2 regions of the Clostridium sp. JN-1 genome follow, and region 1 is predicted to be linked to the other one. Evidence: riboswitches for the same ligand, from Rfam matches in the RefSeq annotation. Region 1 holds a riboswitch; the other holds the start of a gene.
What was found. A riboswitch is a leader RNA that binds a small molecule or an ion and turns the genes downstream of it on or off. The one in region 1 is predicted to bind thiamine pyrophosphate.

Region 1 (4,138 bases):
TGGGAAATCCAGATTTGCTTATTTTAGATGAGCCATCTACTGGTGTTGATATAAAAAGTCAGAAAGAAATTTATAGCTTGATTAAATATTTAAATAGAAATAAATGCATAACTGTTATATCAATAGAACATAACCTTAAGGCGGCAATTTCAAATTCATCGCTTATATATCATTTGTCAAATGGAAATGGTCATATGTGCAAGCCGGATATATATATCAAAGAATATGTAGAGGCTAATGGAGGTAATAAATTTTATGTTTGATTATACATTTATGCAAAATGCTTTTATAATAGCTGTATTGATTTCAATACTTTGCCCGTGTATAGGTATTTTTTTGGTTTTAAAGCGATATTCCATGATAGGAGATACTCTATCACATGCTTCACTTGCAGGGGCTGCAATAGGACTTTTAACACAAAAAAATCCTATTTTTGCTGCATTTATATTTACTTCAATATGTGGAGTTTTAATTGAATTTTTAAGGGGCTATTTTAGAAAGTATGCTGAACTTATACTTGTAATAGTTATGTCATTGGGTGTTGGAATTGCAATTACCATAATGAGTTCTGGAATATTACATACAAATGTTGATTCATTTATATTTGGAAGTATACTTACAGTGTCAAGAGAGGATTTGTATACGGTCATTATACTGAGTGTTATATCATATATATTGATATTTTTCTCATATAATCAGCTTGTCTTTATTGCTTTTGACGAAGAAGCAGCAAAAATATCTGGAGTAAAGGTTAAAATGATCAACTATGTATTTGCAATATTGGTTGCAGCTACGGTTTCTGTTTCAATAAGGATAGTTGGGGTGCTTGTTTTAAGTTCAATGATTGCCCTGCCAGTTGCAACTGCACTGCAGCTTAAGAAAGGATTTAAAGTTACATTAATATCGTCAATAATATTTAGTATTATAGATGTTTTAATAGGTTTATTTTCTTCATATTATATAGGATGTGCACCAGGTGGATTGATTGCATTAGCATCTGTTGCAATGTTAGCTGTAGTTATGTTTTTAAAAAAAGTATCTAGTCTCAGCTGCTCTTATAGGTTATCTAATAAGAGTATTGCAAAAGAAAACGACTAAAATTATTGACAATAAAGTAAATGTGTGTTACTAATTAATTAAAATAAAAAATATTTTGGGGAGTCTGTGTTACAGACTGAGAGTGAGATTGAATCTTAAGACCCTTATGACCTGATTTGGGTAATGCCAACGTAGGGAAAACTTTATATAACTTTGAATTTAAAAGGTTTATTAAAAGGTTTGAAGAGGAAAGCATTACGTGGCTTTCCTCTTTTTGCGTATAAAATTGAAAGGGAGATGTATAAAATGAATTATACTACGCAGATGGATGCAGCTAAAAAAGGCATAGTTACAAGTCAAATGAAGACAGCAGCTGAAAAGGAAAATATGGATGTACAAAAGTTAATTAAGCTTGTTGCAGAAGGAAAGGTTGTTATTCCAGCTAATAAAAATCATAAGAAATTAAGTGCAGAAGGTGTAGGAAAGGGGTTAAAAACTAAGATAAATGTAAATTTAGGTATTTCAAAAGACTGCTGCAATATAGATTTAGAACTCAATAAAGTAAAAAAAGCAATAGAAATGAAAGCAGAAGCTATAATGGATTTAAGCTGCTTTGGAAAGACAAGGGAATTTAGAAGCAGGCTTATAGAAATGTCTCCAGCTATGATAGGTACAGTACCTATGTATGATGCAGTTGGCTTTTATGATAAGGAATTGAAGGATATAACTGCTGAAGAACTTCTAGGAGTTATAGAAACTCATGCAAAAGATGGTGTTGATTTTATGACTATACATGCAGGTATAAATAGGGAAACTGCACAAGTATTTAAAAGAAACCCAAGACTTATGAATTTTGTATCAAGAGGAGGAAGTTTACTATATGCATGGATGAATTTAAATAATAGAGAAAATCCTTTCTATGAGTACTTTGATAAGGTGCTTGATATATGTGAAAAATATGATGTTACAATAAGCTTGGGGGATGCATGCAGACCAGGATGTCTAGATGATTCAACAGATCCAAGTCAAATTAAAGAACTTATGACTTTAGGAGAGCTTACAAAGAGAGCGTGGAAAAGGAATGTACAAGTTATGATAGAAGGACCTGGACATATGGCTTTAAATGAAATAGAAACAAATATGTTACTTGAGAAAAAACTTTGTCATGATGCACCTTTTTACGTTTTAGGACCTATTGTGACTGACATAGCACCTGGCTATGATCATATAACTAGTGCTATAGGAGGAGCAATTGCAGCAACTTATGGAGCAGATTTCTTGTGTTATGTAACTCCAGCTGAACATTTAAGATTGCCAGATTTAGATGATATGAAAGAGGGAATTATAGCAGCGAAAATAGCAGCACATGCCGCAGATATTGCAAAGGGAGTTAATGGTGCAAGAAATTGGGATAATAAAATGGCTAATGCAAGAAGAGAACTTGATTGGAATAAAATGCTTGAACTTGCGATAGATCCAGAAAAAGCTAAAAGATACAGGGAGAGTTCAAGACCAGAAGATGAAAAAACTTGTACAATGTGTGGAAAAATGTGTGCAGTAAGGAATATGAACAAAGTCATGGAAGGCAAAAATATAAATATCCTAAGGGATGATGATTAGAAAGTATGTGAAAATATGAGTTGAATTCCCATAATGATTAAAGTCATTATGGGAATTTTTATATACATCTTAAAATAATTTATTTATAGACGATATTAAAATAGTATAATAAATTGTATTATCTTAGTTTTCATTGTAATATTAGGTATGCGATTATTTATTTTCTAAAACGCATATACAACAGTTTAGATATGCGTTAATTTGCGGTGAAATTTATCGCTTTATAAAATCAATTTTGGGGGGAATAGTTGTGGAAATTAATAAGTTTAAAAGTTCTGTGAAATCTAAAATTTTATTGATACCAATAATTATAATTTTTATTATAATAGCTACTATAGCATGTGTATCTATAAGTATAGCTAAAAACAAAATATTGTTACAGATGAAATCAGATGGTATGACAATAGCAAATCATATTGGAGGTGAAATGGGAAGAAATAATATTTCTATGGATGAATTAAATGAATCAATAGATACTAGAATAAGAACACTTGGAGGTTTTATAGCAATTAATCAAGATAAAATCGATAATGATTATTTGACTACTCTTGCAAATAAATTTGAAGTTGATGAAATAAATGTTACTGATCCGTCTGGAAAGATTATTTATTCAAATTTGCCAACAAGTATAGGTACTGTATTTGATAGTAAAACGGATCCTTATAAAGTTTTAAAGGGAGATAAAGATATTTCTATAGAAGATATTAGAAAAAGTCGTGAAACTAATGATTATTTTAAATATGGATCTATTAAAAAAAGTGATGGAGGAGTTGCCCAAATAGGAATCTTAGCAAACAAAGTTAAAGTTTTAACTTCAAATTTGGAAGCACAAAACTTAATGGAAAGTTTGGCTAAAGATAATGGTATAGTATATGCACTATTTGTGGACAAGAATTTAAAAGTAACAGCTGATAGTGATAAAAATAAAATTGGTACTACTTTAGATGATGTTGGAAGTAGAACTGCTGCTGTTAATGGAAAAGTTTATTCTTCTGAGTATAAGTACGAAAATAAAGTTCAAGTATATGATATATTAGTTCCTGTTGTTAAAAATGGTAAAACTATAGGGGCAATTGATTTGGGAATGTCTATGGAAAATGTAAATAAAACTGTATTTATAATTACTGGTTCCATAATTGTTTTGGCACTTATAGCTTTCGCTGTAGCTGCGATTATACTTATTAAAATTTCAAAAAAAATAACCGCTCCTTTAAATGAATTAGTTGCAGTAGCTAAGAAAATAGAAGATGGGGATCTAAATAATGATATAACTATAAATAATACAGATGAAATTGGTATCTTGGCACGCAGTTTTAGAAATATGAGTGATGGATTAAAAAATACCGTAAATTCTATAATAGAAAATTCCAGTAAAGTTCAATCAATGTCAAATGATTTGAATACAAATGCAGAGCATATTACAAGTGCTGCAAATGAGGTTTCTGGTGCCATACAAGAGGTTGCAAAGGGAACTACAAAA
Region 2 (4,138 bases), 100 kb from region 1:
ATTTGTTTCTGCCATACCTTCAAATACAGCTTGAGCCTTCTCTTTACAAGTATTATATCCACATACTCCACAATTAAGTTCATCTTCTTCACTATACTTGCCCATCATGTTCATTATTTTTTCTATTTCATCTTCTGATGCCTTTTGTTTTTTTATCTGCTTATCTGTGAATACTGCAGCAAAATCTATATGATTGTTTAGATGTATCTTACTTTTATTAGTAAAACACTTGCTGCTAATATATTTCTTAACCTTTTGGACCCTTTTATAATATCCTTTTTCATTATTAATCATTTTAGGTCCACCTATACAACTTCCCTTGCAAGCGTTAACTTCAATAAAAACATGATCAATTTCTTTTTTCTCAATACTTTTAAATAATTCCATACATTCTTCTATTCCACTTACAGATATAGTTTCTAACTTTTTTTCTTCTATAGCAGAAGATATACATTTTACTATACCACCTAACATTGGATAGTTTCTTCCATTCATAAATGAATTTTCATCAAATTCTTCTTCTAAATCTTCTATCTGCATATTCAAACTTTGAATCCAACTTGGAATTTCTTCAAAAGATAGTACTGCATCTACTACTTCTTTATTTTTAAGACTCTGAGTTTCAATTTTTTTAGCTATACAGGGTCCAATAAACACTACAAAACTATCTTGTCCATATACCTCTTTTAATAATTTTCCATGAGCAATCATTGGTGACACTACCGGAATCATATAAGGAATTAAACTTGGAAAATACTTTTCAATCAAATAGTTAGCAGAAGGACATGCCGTAGATATATATACTCGTTTATTTTCACTTTTTATATATTCTTTATATAAATTAGAAACTACATCTGCTCCAGCTGCTGTTTCTTCCACATATTTAAAACCTAACTTTTTTAGTAAGTGAACAAACTTGTTAGCGTTTATATCAAAAGCTCCTGGAAAAGAAGGTGCCACACTTGCTATAACTTTTTTACCAGAAGCTACAGCATATTTAACTCTTTCCAAATCACTTACTATATGTCTTGCATCTTGAGGACATATTCCCAGACAATGACTGCATGCTATACATCTATCTTCTACAATTTCAGCTTGCTCATTTTTAAATTTTATAGCCTTTACCGGACATGAACGTAAGCACTTATAGCAGTTTTTGCAATTCGCACTGGAAAAGTTCATGTACTTCATTTTTTTATCCTCCCCAATATTTCGTTTTCAAAAAATTTGTCTATATTATTTTCATTAACAGAATATACTTTTTCTTCTTCATTAATTTTCACTGAAACATCATGTGCACAATATCCTAAACAAAAAGATCCCCTCAATTCTACAAAACTTTTTAATTGATATTTTAAAATTAAATTTTGAAGACTTTCTATTACATTTTGTGAGCCTTTTAAATAACACGCACTTCCTACACAAATACTAATTATTATCATATTTTCACCTTGTACAATAAAAATACATAAAAATTTATTATACATTTTCCTTTCTAAGCACAAATTTTTTTAATATGATAAACTGTTTTTATGTCTGTTTAAAGTTTTTATAATATAATTTTAAATGAAAAAGTGAAAAAATTATACATGTATAATTTGTATAAACTGTTTACACATATCTAAATAAGTGGTATTATATGTATATAAGTTAATAAAAGTGTTTGCAGGGGGACCGTTTGGTTGAGAAGGTTAAAACCTGACCCTTTGAACTTGATGTAGTTAACACTACCGTAGGGATGCAAATCAATTAATATGTATATTTCAAGGAGTGCTTAACAACATAAGTACTCCTTTTTGTTTTAAAAGTAAATACAATATTGTATGGGAGCTCATATAGATGTGCTGAGAGTAAGATGTTATCTTTTACCATTACAACCTGATTTGGATAATGCCAACGTAGGAAACTTTATTTGATATGTTTGATTTTTATGGAAAGCATTATTTGCTTTCCATATTTTTTTTGAAAGGAGGTCTTAAAGTGATTGTAAATGGAGAAGAAATGAATTTTGCTGACAACTTAACTGTATCTGAGTTATTGGACAAACTAAACATAAATGAAGAAACAGTTGTAGTTGAATCGGATTTGAATATAGTAGATAAAGATAATTATAAAATTAAAAAGCTTTCAAGTGGTTCTAAAGTAGAAATTATCCGTTACGTCGGAGGCGGTTAATCTATGATTTAGTAAACGTACACAATATTAATTTTTTAATAACATAATAAAAAAGGAGAGTTAATTTTATGGATGAATTAGTAATAGCAAATAAAAAAATAAATAGCAGATTTTTTGTTGGAACTGGGAAATTTACATCAAATAAAATAATTCCAGAGGTACTTAAAAGTTCCGAAGCTCAAGTTGTAACAGTAGCCATGAGACGTATAGATATTCACTCTACAGATTCAGATGACAATATATTAAATTTTATAAATAAAGATTGCATACTTGTTGCAAATACATCAGGTGCTAGAAATGCTGAAGAAGCTATAAGACTTGCACATATTTCCAAGGCAATGGGATGTGGAAACTGGGTAAAAATCGAAGTAATTCCAGATAACAAATATCTTCTTCCGGATAACTATGAAACTATAAAAGCTGCTGAAACTCTTGCAAAAGAAGGATTTGTAGTACTTCCTTATATAAATCCAGATTTAATGGATGCAAAAAGGCTTGTAGATATTGGTGCTTCAGCAGTAATGCCTCTTGGTGCACCTATAGGTACTAACAGAGGGCTTAAAACTAAGGAACTTCTAAGAATTTTAATTAATGAAATAGATATTCCAATTGTCGTAGATGCTGGTATAGGCAAACCATCTCATGCTGCAGAAGCTATGGAAATGGGTGCTGATGCAGTACTTGCCAATACTGCTCTTGCAGCAGCTGAAAATCCAGTACTTATAGCTGAAGCTTTCAAACTTGCAGTACAAGCAGGTAGGAAAGCATTCCTTGCAAAGCCGGGCATTGAAAGAGAATTTGCTGCCCCATCATCTCCTCTTACAGGATTTTTAAGATAGGAAGTGTAAAAATGAGTTTTTATGATGTAGTTCAAAAATATAAGGAATTTGACTATGATAAATTTTTTAATAATGTTACAGATTCACAAATTGAAAGAATAATTTCAAAAGATAGCATAAATGAAATGGAGTTTTTAGCACTACTTTCTCCAGCTGCTGAAAAACATATTGAAGAAATGGCACAGAAAGCTCATAACATATCCATTAAGTATTTTGGTAAAAATGTTGTACTATATACTCCAATGTATGTTGCCAACTATTGTGAAAATAGATGCGCATACTGCGGATATAACTGCACAAATAAAATAAATAGAAAAGTTTTAACCATTGGAGAAGTAGACAAAGAGGCTAAAGCAGTATATGACATGGGGTTCAGGCATGTAATACTTCTAACTGGAGAATCCAGAATATATTCGCCAGTCTCATATATAAGAGATTGTGTAAAGATTTTAAAAAAATATTTCAGTTCAATATGTCTTGAAATATATTCACTAACAAAAGAAGAATACAGCGAATTGATAAAAGCTGGTGCAGACAGCCTTACAATGTACCAGGAAACATATAATGAAGAAGTTTATTCAAAAGTGCATCTTGCTGGTCCAAAGAAAAACTATAGATATAGACTTGAAACTCCTGAAAGAGCTTGTGAAGCTGGTATGTATTCTATAGGTCTCGGTCCATTATATGGTCTTTACGATTGGCACAGGGAAGCTTTTCTTGGAGGACTTCACGGTGCATATATTCAAAATAAGTTTAAAGGAGTCGATGTAAACTTTTCAGTTCCAAGAATAAGACCTCATGCTGGAACATTTAATGACCTTCATGAAATAAGCGATAAAAATATGGTTCAAATATTACTTGCCCTTAAACTATTTGTACCAAGATCTGGCACAAACATAACAACACGTGAATGTATGGAAATGCGTAACAATCTTATCCAACTTGGAGTAACTAAAATGTCAGCGGGAGTATCTACAGAAGTTGGAGGACATACTCAGGTAAATCCAGGTGAAGAACAATTTGATATATCTGATAAAAGAAGTCTTACTGAAATTAAGGATGTAATAGTATCCAAAGGATATTTCCCAGTAATGAAAGATTGGGGACTATGATAGTATGGGTAA

Region 2: linked by a shared signal. The riboswitch ahead of thiS (sulfur carrier protein ThiS) and the one ahead of thiC (phosphomethylpyrimidine synthase ThiC) in region 1 are both predicted to bind thiamine pyrophosphate.

What each region holds. Positions count from the first base shown of each region.
Region 1 covers NZ_CP033465.1:884,189-888,326, forward strand. Annotated here, with positions in the region: gene EBB51_RS04385 (metal ABC transporter ATP-binding protein) at 1-263, shown strand, start outside; gene EBB51_RS04390 (metal ABC transporter permease) at 256-1,098, shown strand; TPP riboswitch at 1,145-1,253, shown strand; gene thiC (phosphomethylpyrimidine synthase ThiC) at 1,345-2,658, shown strand; gene EBB51_RS04400 (methyl-accepting chemotaxis protein) at 2,909-4,138, shown strand, end outside.
Region 2 covers NZ_CP033465.1:986,658-990,795, reverse strand. Annotated here, with positions in the region: gene EBB51_RS04875 ([Fe-Fe] hydrogenase large subunit C-terminal domain-containing protein) at 1-1,191, opposite strand, end outside; gene EBB51_RS04870 ((2Fe-2S) ferredoxin domain-containing protein) at 1,188-1,487, opposite strand; TPP riboswitch at 1,658-1,757, shown strand; TPP riboswitch at 1,814-1,922, shown strand; gene thiS (sulfur carrier protein ThiS) at 1,981-2,175, shown strand; gene EBB51_RS04860 (thiazole synthase) at 2,244-3,014, shown strand; gene thiH (2-iminoacetate synthase ThiH) at 3,026-4,126, shown strand; gene EBB51_RS04850 (thiamine phosphate synthase) at 4,131-4,138, shown strand, end outside.